DNA from 4 places in the Lysinibacillus pakistanensis genome. Region 3 is predicted to be linked to each of the others. Evidence: riboswitches for the same ligand, from Rfam matches in the RefSeq annotation. Region 3 holds a riboswitch; each other region holds the start of a gene.
What was found. A riboswitch is a leader RNA that binds a small molecule or an ion and turns the genes downstream of it on or off. The one in region 3 is predicted to bind thiamine pyrophosphate.

Region 1 (3,841 bases), 980 kb from region 3:
CTCCTATTTTAGTGCTTCTTGTGCTTGGCGCGATATTGCAAAAGAAATTTTGCTTCAATTTAAAAGCGCTCTCTCAGCTTATAACCTATTGCTTCATGCCAGCCGCTGTTTTTGTTAATTTATATGAAACAAGCGTGGAGCTCTCTGTGCTTGGAGAAGTTGCGATATTTATTGTACTTTTTATCGGCAGTCAAATGGTGCTAAGTCATTTTTTAGCGAAAGGACTTGGTTTAGTTAAAGCAGAGGCTGCAGTATTTAAAAATAGTGTTGTCCTTATTAATTCAGGAAACTATGGAATTCCTGTTGCACAAATGATATTTGTGACACAGCCAATCGGCGTAGCGATACAGGTTATTCTGGTGATATTCCAAAATATGACTACCTATACATATGGCTTATACAACTTAATTTCCTCAACAAAATCAGGTATATCCATTGTAAAGAATTTTCTTAAGATGCCTATCATTCATGCCCTTATTATAGGGGTGGCAATGAACTATTTTAATCTTGCAGTGCCACAGTTTATTAAAATTCCAATAGATCATGTGGCAGACGGTTTTATTGCTGTGGCATTAATCACGTTAGGTGCCCAATTATCACAGCTTGAAATAAAATCCATGTTTAATAAAACCGTCATTATTAGCTGTTTTACACGACTAATTTTGGGACCAGCAGTTGCTTTACTCATTATTTATTTACTCGGCCTAGATGGGGTAGTGGCACAATCATTATTTATTGCTAGCGCTTTTCCAACATCCCGAAATAGCTCTAGTTTAGCATTAGAGTATGATATCGAATCAGCAACAGCCGCACAAACTGTTTTATTTTCAACAATAGTGAGCTGTATTACAGTAACAATCGTTATTTATCTAGCAGAATTATTATTTCTTTCATAACATATGACGTAAAAAAGGAATAGGCTTATGGCTTATTGCTTTTTTTTATGCTCCAAAAGTAAAAAAAATAAGAAAATAAAAGTGTTTTTTGTTAGTTATTGTAATTTTCAATATATACATAGAGTAAATAGGTACTAAATAATAATATTTAAAGGGGTGTTCATAGCTTTGCGTAAAGGTATGGAGTTATGGAAAAAATTTATCATCTTATTAGTAGCTATTATGATTGTTTTTAGCGTTTCTCTAGGTCTTATTGTCTATAAAAGTGCAAAAAGATAGTGGAGTTGACGTTAAAGGAAAATAGTATGATTCTAGCAGGAAATGTCGTGAACCAGCTTGATTCAGAGAGGTATGAGCAGCCAGTTAAAAACCTGATAACCACTCACTGTATCTTGATTTACAGAAGGAGCTTACGACAATACTGAAAACCAATTATGTAACGTATATCAACGTATTCAAGGGAACATCTGGAACAATCGATGGTACTGGTGGATGCAGGAGATTTAAATAGTAAGGAAACCTATCAAATTGGAGATATTATAGAGGATATACCGTATGAAAGTGTTGTAAAAACAATTTCTAATAATGAGGATGGCTTTAGTGAGTAGGTGAGCATGGCAAAGGCTTTTCAATTGTCGCAGAAGAAGTGAAAAAGCTGGCAGAGATGACAAAGCTGTCGGCAGAAGATATTCGTCAGCATATATATGAATTTAAAATCGTGACAGAAACGGTTTTAAAAGAAATGGACCATAGTACTGTTGAAGTTAAAGTGGGGGTCCATTAGGTAATGGCCATTAGTGAAGAGTTAGATCATTTGTTTGAAGCAGTAAAAGTAGTTGAGGAAGATGTACAAAATGTTTTTGAGGTTACAAACACAATGTCTAAAAACACGAACATTGTCTTAACAGCATTAGAGCAAACGAATGAGGTCACTGAGGCTGTTCTGTTAGAAACAAAGGAAGTAGCCGATGCATCAAAGTTACAAGAATCAACATTGAGCCAGCTAAGTAGTACGATTCATGAATTAACGGAGTAGGTAAAGCGTTTAGAGTTTATGAAGCAAAAATATAAACTCTGAAGGAAAAAATAGTGATGAAGCTTCCATCTCTTAGCAATATCTGTTACACTAGCATCAAACTTAATAGCATTGACTAGGGGAGTCTGATGAGTCAGGCTGAGAGGGAAACGCATAGAGGTTTCTTGACCCTTTGGACCTGATCTGGCTCATACCAGCGTGGGAAAGTTAAGAAATTATTGCGTGCTCTTTACAATGCGATAATTATACCTTTTACAATCATAGCCGGATCCAAAATTTTTTGGATTCGGTTTTTATTTTTATTGGGGTGAGCTAGATTCGGTCCTTGTATGAATTTTCTATAAGGGAGAGAAGTAGGTCATGACAACAGTTAGCGAAAAGAACATTACGATTATGTCGAGCTTTGAGGGTAGTAAAAAGGTTTATGTAGAGGGTTCGAGACCGGATATTTTGGTGCCGATGCGTGAAATTGCATTAAGTCCAACGACTGGAAGCTTTGGAGAAGAGAAAAATGCTCCAGTTCGTGTGTATGATACGAGCGGTCCATATACTGACCCTGCCTATAAGGTAGATATTACTAGGGGCTTACCAGCGTTGCGAAGTGAATGGATTAGAGAGCGAGGGGATGTTGAGGAGTATATAGGGCGAACTATTAAACCGGAGGATAATGGCTTCCGTAATGCTGATGATCCACGTATTCAAGAAAACGTTTTTCCTGAGCTATCTAGGAAACCTATACGTGCGAAAAAGGGGAGAAATATCACACAGCTTCATTATGCACGAAAGGGAATTATAACACCGGAAATGGAGTTTGTAGCGATTCGTGAAAATATGGAACCTGAATTTGTTCGCTCTGAAATTGCAGCGGGGCGTGCGATTATGCCTTCTAATATTAATCATCCTGAGGCTGAGCCAATGATTATAGGACGTAGCTTCCATGTGAAAATTAATGCTAATATTGGGAATTCAGCAGTATCATCTTCTATTGCAGAAGAGGTGGAGAAAATGACTTGGGCAACACGCTGGGGTGCTGATAATATTATGGATTTATCGACTGGTAAGCACATTCATACGACGCGTGAATGGATTATCCGTAATGCTGCGGTGCCAGTTGGAACAGTGCCAATTTACCAAGCACTTGAAAAGGTAAACGGTGTAGCTGAGGATTTAACATGGGAGGTGTATCGTGATACGTTAATCGAGCAGGCAGAGCAAGGCGTTGACTACTTCACGATTCATGCAGGCGTACTGTTGCGTTATGTGCCACTTACAGCAAATCGTGTGACAGGCATTGTGTCACGCGGAGGTTCAATTATGGCGCAATGGTGCTTATATCATCATCAAGAGAACTTTTTATATACACATTTTGAAGAAATCTGTGAAATCATGAAAACATATGATGTTGCCTTCTCGTTAGGGGATGGCTTACGTCCTGGATCGATTGCAGATGCTAATGACGAGGCACAGTTTGCAGAGCTTGAAACGTTAGGAGAATTAACACAGATTGCCTGGAAGCATGATGTACAGGTGATGGTGGAGGGGCCAGGCCACGTGCCGATGCATTTGATTAAAGAAAATATGGACAAGCAATTAGAGGTGTGCAAGGAGGCTCCGTTCTATACTTTAGGACCACTGACAACAGATATTGCCCCTGGCTATGATCATATTACATCTGCTATTGGTGCGGCAATGATAGGTTGGTTTGGTACGGCAATGCTATGCTACGTGACACCAAAAGAGCATCTAGGCTTACCAAATCGAGAGGATGTTCGTGTAGGGGTGATTACGTATAAAATTGCTGCACACGCGGCTGATTTAGCGAAGGGGCATCCGGGAGCACAGCAGCGAGATGATGCACTTTCAAAGGCACGTTTTGAATTCCGTTGGCGCGATCAATTCAACCTGTCTT
Region 2 (3,841 bases), 1.8 Mb from region 3:
AAATGAATTTACGTAATCGATTAAAGGCTACTATACCAGATCAATTAGCATTAACTCCCCAAAAAAAAGAAGAGATTTTAGAAGCTGCTCATGTAAGATTTGAGCAACAGCAAACCCCTGTAAAAAAACATGTGTGGAAGCCCGTAGCAGTAGGATTTTCAGCTTTAGCACTTACAGCATTACTAAGTTATCCATTTATAGATGAAATAAAGGAACAATTGATGATTTCGCAAATAAGTGAACAATCCTATGAAGAAGTTAGTATCCCTGGTCGATCTGCTAATACATTATCTACAGCTGTCTTTGATGATGCAACGAACTCCTTTTATTATTACGAGGGTAATACCATTTATTCCTATGCACTCGATACACATATTGAAAAAGCGGAAGTAACAAGTGAATTCCCTATTTCAGAAATGTTAGTAAATGAAGATTGGCTTGCTTGGATGGCTGATGATAGGAATTCTGTGTTTGTAAAAAATAGAGAAACATTAGAGGTCAAAGGCTTTTCTACGGAAACTTTTATGGGTTTAGAAGATGATACGCTACTGACAGAAATGTCTGACACAAGGACAGGTCATACCATTTATAGCTTAACAAATTTGCGTACAAACGAGGTAAAACAATTTAAACAAGCCTTTGATAATAGTGCAGTAAGTCAGCCAATTTATCAGGACAATCAGTTGCTCCTACCAAGAGCCTTTAAAAAAGATGGAGTAGAAACGGTCAGCTTTACGCTCTATGATGTTGGAACGGAAAAAGAAAAACAATACGATTTACCTTTGAAAGGCATACATGACGTGGCACTTACTGACCATAAAATCTATGCCTCCTTTAGAACTGAAGATAGCTTAGAGACAGGATATGTTGATTTAGTAGATGGCTCCTATCATAAACTTGATGGTAAAAAAGCCCTTACTTTAACAGCCTATCAAAATAATCTTGCTATTTACGAATGGATACCGAAAGAGGAACATTACCGCTTTAGATTATATCAAGTCGAAGAAGATGGTTCATTAACACCACTTTACGCCTTTAAAGATGTTTCATTAGCTCTTTTAATACCACGTTATACAAAGGAAGGAACATTACAGGTATTTGGGCTAAATGAAAAGTATCTCACGGAGGATGGAATTCATGAAGCGAAAGATGATGCAATTAAAATATTTTTACAGCGTTATTATTAAATAGTGCCTTGTCATTTGCAGTGAGATATGGGTATAATAATCATCGAAAAGTTCATATGGAAAGAATGTAGGGGGGCTGGTAGTTGCCAGCTGAGATTGTGTCCGTTAGACGCTGACCCTTTGAACCTGATTTGGCTCGTACCAGCGTAGGGAACATCTATTCAAAAAAAGTAAATTTTTGATATTGATTGACAACGTCTGGGAGAAATCCTGGGCGTTTTTTTGTTAAATGTACATGTCTTGGGTGCAGACAATCCATAAATACGCTTTCTTCTGGTTAAAACATTCATTCATGAACACTTTCACACTATTTACTGGGAGGAATCAGCATGAAAAAATGGTTATTGGTTCTTATGGCTACCCTTTTAACATTAGCGGGCTGTAGCGAAAAAAAGGATGCCAACAAGGATGAGCATGCATTGAAAAAGATATCTGTTGTACTCGATTGGGCACCAAATACAAATCATACAGGGTTATATGTTGCTAAGAAATTAGGTTATTTTGAAGAGCAGGGCTTAGATGTTGATATATTACAACCTGGTGACGCAGGAGCGGATCAGCTTGTAGCATCTGGCAAGGCACAATTTGGCGTAAGCTATCAGGAGGGAATTACACAGGCTCGTGTACAGGGTGTACCTCTAGTATCGATTGCAGCGATTATTCAGCATAATACTTCTGGCTTTGCCTCAATAGCTTCTAAAGGCATTACATCACCGAAGAAATTTGAAGGGAAAACATATGGCGGCTGGGGAGCTCCATTAGAGCAGGCCGTACTACAATCATTAATGCAAACTGAAAATGCGGATATTAATAAATTAGATATTATTAATGCTGGTGATATAGATTTCTTTACAATGATGAAAAAAGATATTGATTTTGCATGGATTTATTATGCTTGGACTGGGATTGAAGCTGAGCTTCGTGGTGAAAAACTGAACATGCTGTATTTAACAGATTATAGTGACCAACTGGATTATTATACACCCGTTCTTGCTACAAATGAAAAAATGATTAAGGATGATCCAAAGACCGTTGAAGCATTTGTCGCTGCCGTGGCAAAGGGCTATGAATACGCGATCAGTAATCCAAGTGAGGCGGCAGATGTTTTACTTGAGGCAGTACCTGATTTAGATAAAGATCTTGTGCATAAAAGTCAGGAGTGGCTGGCAGATAAATATCAGGATGACGCTGCTCAATGGGGCGAGCAAAAGCTAGCTGTCTGGGAAAACTATGCGAAGTGGATGACTAGCAACAACGTTTTAGAGGGCGAATTTAACGCAGAACAAGCATTTACAAACGACTTTTTACCGAAAAAGGAGACGAAGTAACATGGCAAACTCATTAATCAGTGTGCAAATTATTCCGAAAACAGAAAAATATGAAGATGTTATTCCATTTGTTGATGCGGCCATTGCTATTATTGATGCCTCAGGCGTGAAATATGAGGTGCACCCTTTAGAAACAACAATGGAGGGTGAGCTGACAACGTTATTACAAATTATTGAACGAATGAATATTAAGATGATAGAGCTTGGTGCCATCAATGTTATTACACAAGTGAAAATTTTATATCAACCATCCGGTATTACAATGGATACATTAACGGAGAAATACCAGTGATGAAGCAGGCAATACAAAAGGGAAGGTCGATAATTTTTATCGCCTTCCTCTTATTCATATGGGAGCTAATCGTGCGTTTAGCAGACATCCCACATTGGTTATTACCGTCACCAAGTGCTATTTTAACAGAAGGGATACGATCGTTTGAAACATTTATGCCTCATGCCTTTGCAACAGTACAATTAGCTTTACTAGGACTTACGATTGGCATATGTTGTGGACTAGCAGTTGCTGTTCTCCTACATCGTTTTTCATTTATTCGAGAGCTATTTTATCCCATTCTTATTATGTCACAAAACGTTCCAATACTTGTCCTAGCGCCCTTGTTAATTATTTGGTTTGGCTTTGGTTTATTACCTAAGCTTATCATTATTTGCCTGGTATGCTTTTTTCCGATTGTTATTGCAGCAATGGATGGCTTTCGTCAAACCTCACCAGAGTTGAAGCATTATTTTGAGATGATTGGGGCAACAAAGGCACAAACCTTTTGGAAGCTAGAATGGCCATTTGCATACCCATCTATTTTTTCGGGCATTAAAATTGCCGCTACCTACAGCGTTATGGGGGCTGTTATTGCGGAATGGCTAGGTGCTAAAAAGGGGATAGGAGTCTATATGACATTGGCACAGTCATCATTTCGTACAGATCGTGTGTTTGTGGCCATTTTGGCTATTATATGCTTAAGTTTAGTGTTATTTAGCGCTATTCGACTGCTAGAAAAAATCATTGTGAAGGGGAGAGGATTCCATGCTAAGCGTTCAAAATATTGATAAATCCTTTGATTCTCTTCAGGTCATTCAAGATTTATCCTTTGAGGTAAAGGACGGTGAATTTGTGGCAATCATTGGTCCATCTGGTAGCGGGAAAAGCACGCTATTTCAACTAATTGGTGGTGTTTCTTCTATTGATAAGGGAGCCATTTTATTAGATGGTACAGATATACAGCAAAAAAGAGGAACTATTGGCTATATGCCTCAGCAACCCTGCTTACTACCATGGCGAACCATTTTAGAAAATGTCACAATTGTAGAGGA
Region 3 (3,841 bases):
GCTTTCTCCAAAATCGCTGTAAATAGTTGTAGCGTAGTTCATGGGGCTGAGGAGCAGAAATCGGATGTACCACATAGCCTCGCGGATCAACACGTTCAATTAGACGTTTGATGGCCCCTCCCTTACCTGCTGCATCCATACCTTCAAATACTAAAATTAGCCCAATTTTATTTTTTAATAAAAATTGTTGTGCATTTAACATTTCATATTGGAGTACTTTTAATTTCTTTTTATACATTTTTTTATCGAGTTCAATAGATAAATCTAAATCGGTTAAATTTTGAGCCATTAAATTTCACTCCTTCTATTTGGATTAATCCTATTGTACTAAAGAAACATTTAGATGCCTATACAAATGGTAAATTGTAGATAATTTTAGCAAAACAACGCGATACATTGTTGGGAATTTCCGTTATAATGGGAAGAGTGCAGTCCTATACTTATTTGTCTTTTCCCTATACAATTTAATATGAAGGGAGAGGAAAACATGCCTCAATTTTTTTTGATGACAATCACTTATATTGTCTCAGTCATCCTAACCTTTTCATCCTTTTTCATGAAAATAAATGGTCAATCTTCGTTAGACATCTCTAATCGTTTTCCTGTTGTATTTGCACCTTTTAATGTCAGTCATGTAATTTGGATCGTCATTTATATGTTACTTGGTTATTGGTTAGTCATGAATTTTAAAAAGACAACAATTAAACAGACTGTTCTTTTTAGCAGCATATGTATATTGCAGATTTCCACGGTAATCGTGTGGCATCAGGAGTTATTTATCGCATCTCTTGGCAGTACATTACTTTTAGTCTTCTGTTTGTTTTCGCTGTACAATACATATCCTCTTTGCGACAAGTCATTGACAGGACGCATCCCTTTCTCTATTTACTATGCATGGTCGACATTTATGTTGATGACAGATACAAGCTTTACATTAACAGCTTATGGATGGAACGGCTTTGGTCTTAGCAATCCTCTATGGGCAGTCATTTTATTGACAGTTGGTGTTGCCATCGCATTACATATGCGCTTCCATCATTTCGATATTATGTATCCATCTGTTTTTATTTGGGCTTATATTGGAATCGCGTTACATAATGGTTTTGAAGAGCTACTTGTAACAACAGCTGCTTTATTTTTATGTGGTGTACTATTAGTCGGTATACTTTTCATAAAAAAAAATCCTGCCCCCCAAAAATAATTGGGTAGCAGGATTTTTATTATGCCTCATCTAATGAAGTTAGAATAATTGGTTTGTCTTTTGTCACAATGATCGAATGTTCGATTTGGGCAACTAGTGATTTATCTGGTGTAACAAATGTCCAGCCATCACCAGCTTCAACAATATGCTCTGCCTTTGCCGAGATAAAAGGCTCAACCGCAAGTACCATGCCCTCTTTCATAATGGTAGAATCCCATGCATCATAATAGTTTAAAATATGATTTGGCTCATCATGTAAGGAACGACCTAAGCCATGACCTGTTAAGTTCATAATCACCGTTAAGTCATTGGCATATGCTTCTCGCTCAACAGCTTTTCCAATTTGATTTAATTTTGACCCAGCTTTTACTTTTGTCATTGCACGATCGAAGGCACTTTTTGCCACACGACATAGTTTTTCTTTATCCTCATAGCCTGCACCCACGACAAATGAAATTCCAGTATCTGCAAAGTAGCCATTTAATGAACCAGATACATCAATATTGACAATGTCTCCCTCTTGAATTACGCGTTTTCCGGGAATACCGTGAGCTACTTCCTCGTTGACACTGATACATGTATATCCTGGGAAGTCATATTCTCCTTTAGGTCCAGAAATTGCACCTGCCTCAGAAAACATACGACCGGCAATTTCATCGAGTTCAAGTGTTGTTACACCAGGTTTTGTCGCAGCCTTCATTGCTTCACGAATTTCGGCACAAATACGACCGATTTTTTTAAAGGCTTCAATCTCTTCTTGTGTTTTTACAATCATTTATAACGTCCCTTTCATCTAATATCTACACTTTAATATAACATAACTTGTTTGACATAAAACGCTAAACGCTTTAAATATTGTATGCCCTCATAAATTGCAAAGTGCTGAAATGTAACAATATTTCTACAGCGAGTAAAACTTATAATAGCCAAATCCTAAATACGATACAAAAAACCCTCCACTACTGTGAAGGGTAGAGTATTTATGATTTTCGTTGCATTAATTGTGGTGCTGCTGTAAATAATAGAACACCGACAATGGCAGTTAAAACTGTTGCTGGTAGCATATATGTTCCATTATAAATGATTGAATAAATCCATGCATTTTGATCGCCAGCATACTCTGAGAAAAATACTGCGCCAGCAACGGTATGTGCTGCATAGCGTAAAAAACCTGCCAATACAGTTCCTACAATAATATATAGCGCCATTTTCGTTTTGTTTAGATTATTTGCAGCCTCAAGCACTGGTCGACGTACAATTGCGACCAAGCCGACTACCGTAAAGGCAACGCCATAATCGAGTAAGCCCTGAAGCCAATGTACAATTGTAGGACCAAACATTGTTTGCATAACACCAATAAGAAAGCCCGTTGTCAGTCCAGGCAAAAGCCCCCAACGGAAGGCTATTAAAATTATTGGTACCATCACTAGACTAACAGAGCCACCTTGTGCCCATACTTTAAAGGAAATCTGATCTAGCACAAGACCAATTGCTGCAAATATCGCAATCTCCACAAGCATTAAAAGTCTTTTTTTGTCCATTTTATTCTCTCCTTTGTTCCGATGTAGGATACAAGAGCAGGAATAGAAATCAAATTACTTTTTGACTCTATCTGGCAAAAAAAAAACAATGCCAGGACAGAGCCTCACATCGTACAAGTGTCGGTTTCTATCCACATCCCTACGCAAGTGTTAACTTACAGGTTCAAAGAGTTAAGGCATTACGTGCCTAGTCTCAGCTGACATCATCAGCTCCCCTTGTGGTCGTTACATCTTTTTTATTTGAACAACCTCATTGTACGCAAATACGGATATGATTACAACTCTAATTTCACAATATTTTTTGAAACTTTGCTGTTTTTCATGCGTAAATATTAAAAAAGGAGGTACAACTATGGAGAACCAAAAAATTTTATCTGCCTTTAGTTATCTTAGCGTTTTTTTCGCACCCTTTATTGTGCCGTTAATTGTTTACTTTGTTTCTAAAGATAGTGACGTAAAAAGACACTCTATTCGAGCACTTATTTCGCATTTAATCCCAGTTGTATTTGGTATCATCTTCTTTGCTGTTTTTGTCTTCTCAACTATATCCTTTAACACTTTTGACCCAGAATCAGGTAGTAATACATTTATAATCGTTTGGTTTGCATCATTTGCCATTTACTTACTCGTCTCACTAGGGATTGTTATTTGGAATATCGTGCAAGCGGTTCGTGTTATTCGTTAATGTTTCATTTCTAACATAAAAAGGTAGAACTAATAGTAAAAGGAGCTGTTATTTTATGAAAGTATCTAAAGTTGTCAAAACCGCCGTAAAATTAGCACCTATCGTTATACCCATTGTAAAAAAGGTAATTGCTGCGAAGAAAGGAGCCCCTTATTCTTCCAAAGACAGCTATAAAAAATAATCTAAACTCATTTTAAGGTAAATATCTAAATTAAAAATCTGCTCTCTTTTACTGGTAAGCGTCAATCCAATCCCTTAGGATTTGAAACGCTTACTTTTTTTATTGCAGATTCTTTTTTTGCCTTCATAACTGTATTCTTATACTTGGTATAGCAGATTTATATTAAAATAGGGTTTAGCACTACAGATGAGGGGTTGTTTAAAATAAATAGCGAAAAACAATTAATGAGCTTG
Region 4 (3,841 bases), 1.7 Mb from region 3:
CGACAAACTTGTTCACCGAGAGGCTGTAGAGCTTGCACAAGGCTCCAATGTATTTACCTATAAACATACCGCTACAGCAGAGGGGCTTGTAAAGTATGAAGCTGTTGTACAGGTAGAGCAGGACGCCATATTTGAAAATAATAAACTAACCAGCGTTACAATGGTCCAAAGTGAACCACATTTATTAATTGTTAATGGTTATGATAGCGCATCACCTATAGCAGCCGCTCTTGGTAAACAATCCATTTCCTTTAATGTTGTAGATGCTCAAAGTTTGCCAAATGAGCTTTCAAGTTATCTACAGTACAATGCCATTATTTTTGACAATGTGCCAGGTCATTTAGTGGGCGAGGCCAAAATGAATGTGATTGAGCAGGCAGTCAAAAACTTTGGCGTTGGCTTTACGATGGTAGGGGGCGAAAATAGCTTTGGCTTGGGCGGCTATTTTAAAACACCAATTGAAACTTTACTACCTGTTGAAATGGAGATTAAAGGGAAGGAACAATTGCCTTCATTAGGACTAGTTATCGTGCTTGACCGCTCTGGCAGTATGTATGGTTCGAAGCTAGAGCTAGCTAAGGAGGCGGCGGCTCGTTCTGTTGAAATGCTTCGAGATGAAGATACACTCGGCTTTATTGCCTTTGATGATCGACCTTGGGAAATTATCGAAACAGGTCCACTTACCAATAAGGAAGAGGCTGTGGATACGATTTTATCCGTAACGCCAGGCGGTGGGACAGAGATTTATGGATCTCTCGCTAAAGCCTATGAAAACTTAGCAGATTTAAAGCTACAGCGTAAGCATATTATTCTATTAACAGATGGACAGTCACAGTCAGGGAATTATGAAGACTTAATCGCTGAAGGAAAAGAGAATGGTGTAACATTATCTACTGTAGCGATTGGACAGGATGCAGATGCCAATTTACTTGAAGCGCTTAGTGAAATGGGTAGCGGACGATTCTATGACGTTGTTGATGAGCAGACAATACCTTCTATTTTATCCCGTGAAACGGCAATGATTTCACGCACATATATTGAGGATAATCCTTTCTATCCAACCATCTACAATGCATCTGGTTGGAACACGTTATTTGCAAATGGTGTACCTCAAATGAATGCTTATATTGGAACAACAGCAAAGCAGGGGGCCTCTGTCATTGCTGAAAGCGAGAAAGAGGATCCAGTACTAGCGCAGTGGCAATATGGCCTTGGTAAGACATTTGCCTTTACTTCTGATTCGACAGGTAAATGGACAGGTGACTGGGCAAGATGGCAGGATTGGGGAACATTTTGGCAAACGCTTATTTCACAAATGCTCCCAAGCTATAATGATGTTGCCTACGACGTACGTTTAGAATCGGATGGTTCATTTGTTATTACAGATCCTACCAATGAAGCAGCTTTTTTAGATGTTGTAGCTGTCAATGAAGCAGGAGAAGAACTTGAAACACAGCTTGAGGCTATTTCAGCCTCACAGATTCGGGCAGTTGTGCAAGCGGAGCCAGGGTTAATTTTCTTCCGTATCGCTGATGAAGATCAAGCTATTTTTCAAGCGGGTATAAGTGTACCTTATAGTGCTGAATATGAGTTACGACCTGTAAATGATAAGCTGGTGGAAGAACTGACAAAGCAAACGGGCGGCTCTGTTTTGAAAGAACCGAAGGAGGTATTTCGTGAATTTACGAAGAAAGGCGCAGATCGTCAAAATATAGCAACATGGCTTATATTAGCAGGTATGCTATTGTTCTTCATCGATATTACAATCCGACGCTTTGGTTGGAGCTTCTTTACTAAGTCGAAGAAAAAAGAGCAGCTTGTTGAAAATAAAACCACACAGGCAGAGGATACAAATGTTGCTCAGCTATTAAAGGGCATGAAGAAAAGATAATTTGGATTAAATGACAGTGCAAAATAAATGTTTATTTTGCACTGTTTTTGCGTTTTAATAGTGAAAAGGAAGAAGCTCTAGTTCAAAGGGAAACCCCCTGCTCAAAAATGGACAGGAGGGAATCCTTACTCTGGAAAATTTAACGAAAATTTTTAATAAGTGCAGTATTTCGTAAACTACTAGCAATTGCCACACCAAAAATAGCACCAATAATACTAGAGGTTAAAAAGGCAGGCATGAAAAACATTGCTGCTACGGATGTCCCCATTAAGATATATGCATATGGTACTGCAATGAGGGAGGCGATAATCCCAGTTCCTACTATTTCACCAACACCTGCTAGCCAAGGCATACCACTGTATTTATAAGCCAGTGCTGCACAAAATGCGCCAATGACACTGCCAGGAATGGCTAATAGGGAGCCTGTCCCTGTTAGAATACGAATAATCGCTGTAACAAGAGCAATGATAACAGTTGGTATTGGTCCGAGTAGAATGGCACCGATGACATTGATGGCATGTTGTATCGGATATGCGCGCGCAATCCCTGTTGGAATTGAAACGAAGGTAGAACCTGCTATGGCAATTGCCACTAATAAGGCCATGATTGTTAATTTTCGAACTGACATAAGTTACACTCCCTTGAAATATAAAATGAATAGTTATCGCCGCTAAACTGGCGAGCACAAAAAGGCCGCTCCCTGAAAACAATAGGAAGCGGCCTTGCATTTACATTTCAAAAAGCAAGATGTCGCCACTTCCCTCCGCTAGTATGAACTAGATCAGGTTCAAAGGGTCCGTATATAGAAATATACGTCTCAGCCTTTTAAAGACTCCCCTAGTGGTAATAATTATTCAATTTCTGTTTAGTATTGTAACAACATAAATGTATCATACTACTAATAATAGTCAATAACTTTTCAGGTTATTTAGAATTGGGCTGCATAAGATGCGGCGCTTTTTTCATTGTCCAGATAAGGGCAAGGAAGAAGCAAGCCATCAAAATAATAGCACCAAATATATAAGGGCTATTCATATTCCAATCAAATAAAATACCTGCCAATGCTGGACCAATCATATTCCCAAGACTCATATAAGCATTATTCAGACCTGCTGCAAATCCTTGCTCATTTTCAGCAAGCTTGGAGATCAGTGTGTTAACAGCAGGACGAATTAATGTTGTGGCTGTCGAGAAGATTGTCGCAACAACTAAAATAAGGGCAAACCCAGATACAAATAATATTAAGTAGATAGATATGGCTGCTATAAATAAATTGACTAATACGACCTTCATTTCACCGTAGCGATTAAAGAGTGGTGTAATGACAAACATTTGTACAACTACACCAAAAGCACCACCCACCACTAGAATAATAGCAATATCCCCAGGTGTATAATGAAACTTTTCTGTAACAAATAATGATAAAGTTGTTTGGAAATTAGCAATTCCGAACGAGAATACCATCATAATAATGAGCATAACAAAGTAAGGCATATGTACTGAACGTACCATTTGTTTCGCGAGATTGTCTTGCTTATGCATTTTTTGTGCTGCGTTTGGTTTGGTAGATGGTAATAAAAAGAACGATAAAATAGAAGCCAAAATAGCCGCAGCTCCAGCTGTATAAAATGGAAAATGTAAGCTAACATGTGATAAGAAACCACCAATACCGGGTCCTATCATAAAGCCAAGAGACATGGCAGCACCAAGCATCCCCATCCCTTTTCCTCGTTCTTCATATGTTGTAACATCTGCGACAAATGCCATAATAGGAGGTGCAACAAAGGCTGATCCAAGGCCACCTAAAAAGCGTGCTAAGAAGAGCATCCACACTTCTGTAGAAAGTCCAAAGCCGATTTGAGCAAGTCCAGTTAGTATAAGTCCGAAAATAATAAGATTTTTTCGACCATACTGATCCGAAAGATTCCCAGCAATTGGAGAAAAAACGAA

Region 1: linked by a shared signal. The riboswitch ahead of thiC (phosphomethylpyrimidine synthase ThiC) and the one ahead of thiT (energy-coupled thiamine transporter ThiT) in region 3 are both predicted to bind thiamine pyrophosphate.
Region 2: linked by a shared signal. The riboswitch ahead of QNH24_RS13535 (ABC transporter substrate-binding protein) and the one ahead of thiT (energy-coupled thiamine transporter ThiT) in region 3 are both predicted to bind thiamine pyrophosphate.
Region 4: linked by a shared signal. The riboswitch ahead of thiW (energy coupling factor transporter S component ThiW) and the one ahead of thiT (energy-coupled thiamine transporter ThiT) in region 3 are both predicted to bind thiamine pyrophosphate.

The regions. Positions count from the first base shown of each region.
Region 1 is NZ_CP126101.1:248,822-252,662, forward strand. Features, by position in the region: gene QNH24_RS01175 (AEC family transporter) at 1-896, shown strand, start outside; gene QNH24_RS01180 (hypothetical protein) at 1,376-1,504, shown strand; partial or broken gene QNH24_RS01185 (methyl-accepting chemotaxis protein) at 1,516-1,680, shown strand; gene QNH24_RS01190 (hypothetical protein) at 1,684-1,932, shown strand; TPP riboswitch at 2,040-2,154, shown strand; gene thiC (phosphomethylpyrimidine synthase ThiC) at 2,293-3,841, shown strand, end outside.
Region 2 is NZ_CP126101.1:2,743,762-2,747,602, reverse strand. Features, by position in the region: gene QNH24_RS13540 (hypothetical protein) at 1-1,187, shown strand, start outside; gene QNH24_RS13545 (sigma-70 family RNA polymerase sigma factor) at 1-16, shown strand, start outside; TPP riboswitch at 1,247-1,357, shown strand; gene QNH24_RS13535 (ABC transporter substrate-binding protein) at 1,517-2,515, shown strand; gene QNH24_RS13530 (thiamine-binding protein) at 2,517-2,807, shown strand; gene QNH24_RS13525 (ABC transporter permease) at 2,807-3,577, shown strand; gene QNH24_RS13520 (ABC transporter ATP-binding protein) at 3,555-3,841, shown strand, end outside.
Region 3 is NZ_CP126101.1:4,513,721-4,517,561, forward strand. Features, by position in the region: gene QNH24_RS22560 (polyphosphate kinase 2 family protein) at 1-289, opposite strand, end outside; gene QNH24_RS22565 (TspO-related membrane protein) at 488-1,201, shown strand; gene map (type I methionyl aminopeptidase) at 1,221-1,976, opposite strand; gene thiT (energy-coupled thiamine transporter ThiT) at 2,182-2,742, opposite strand; TPP riboswitch at 2,862-2,969, opposite strand; gene QNH24_RS22580 (magnetosome magnetite crystal formation protein family) at 3,095-3,427, shown strand; gene QNH24_RS22585 (hypothetical protein) at 3,483-3,608, shown strand; gene QNH24_RS22590 (helix-turn-helix domain-containing protein) at 3,803-3,841, shown strand, end outside.
Region 4 is NZ_CP126101.1:1,011,327-1,015,167, forward strand. Features, by position in the region: gene QNH24_RS04725 (VWA domain-containing protein) at 1-1,891, shown strand, start outside; gene thiW (energy coupling factor transporter S component ThiW) at 2,031-2,519, opposite strand; TPP riboswitch at 2,633-2,740, opposite strand; gene QNH24_RS04735 (MFS transporter) at 2,816-3,841, opposite strand, start outside.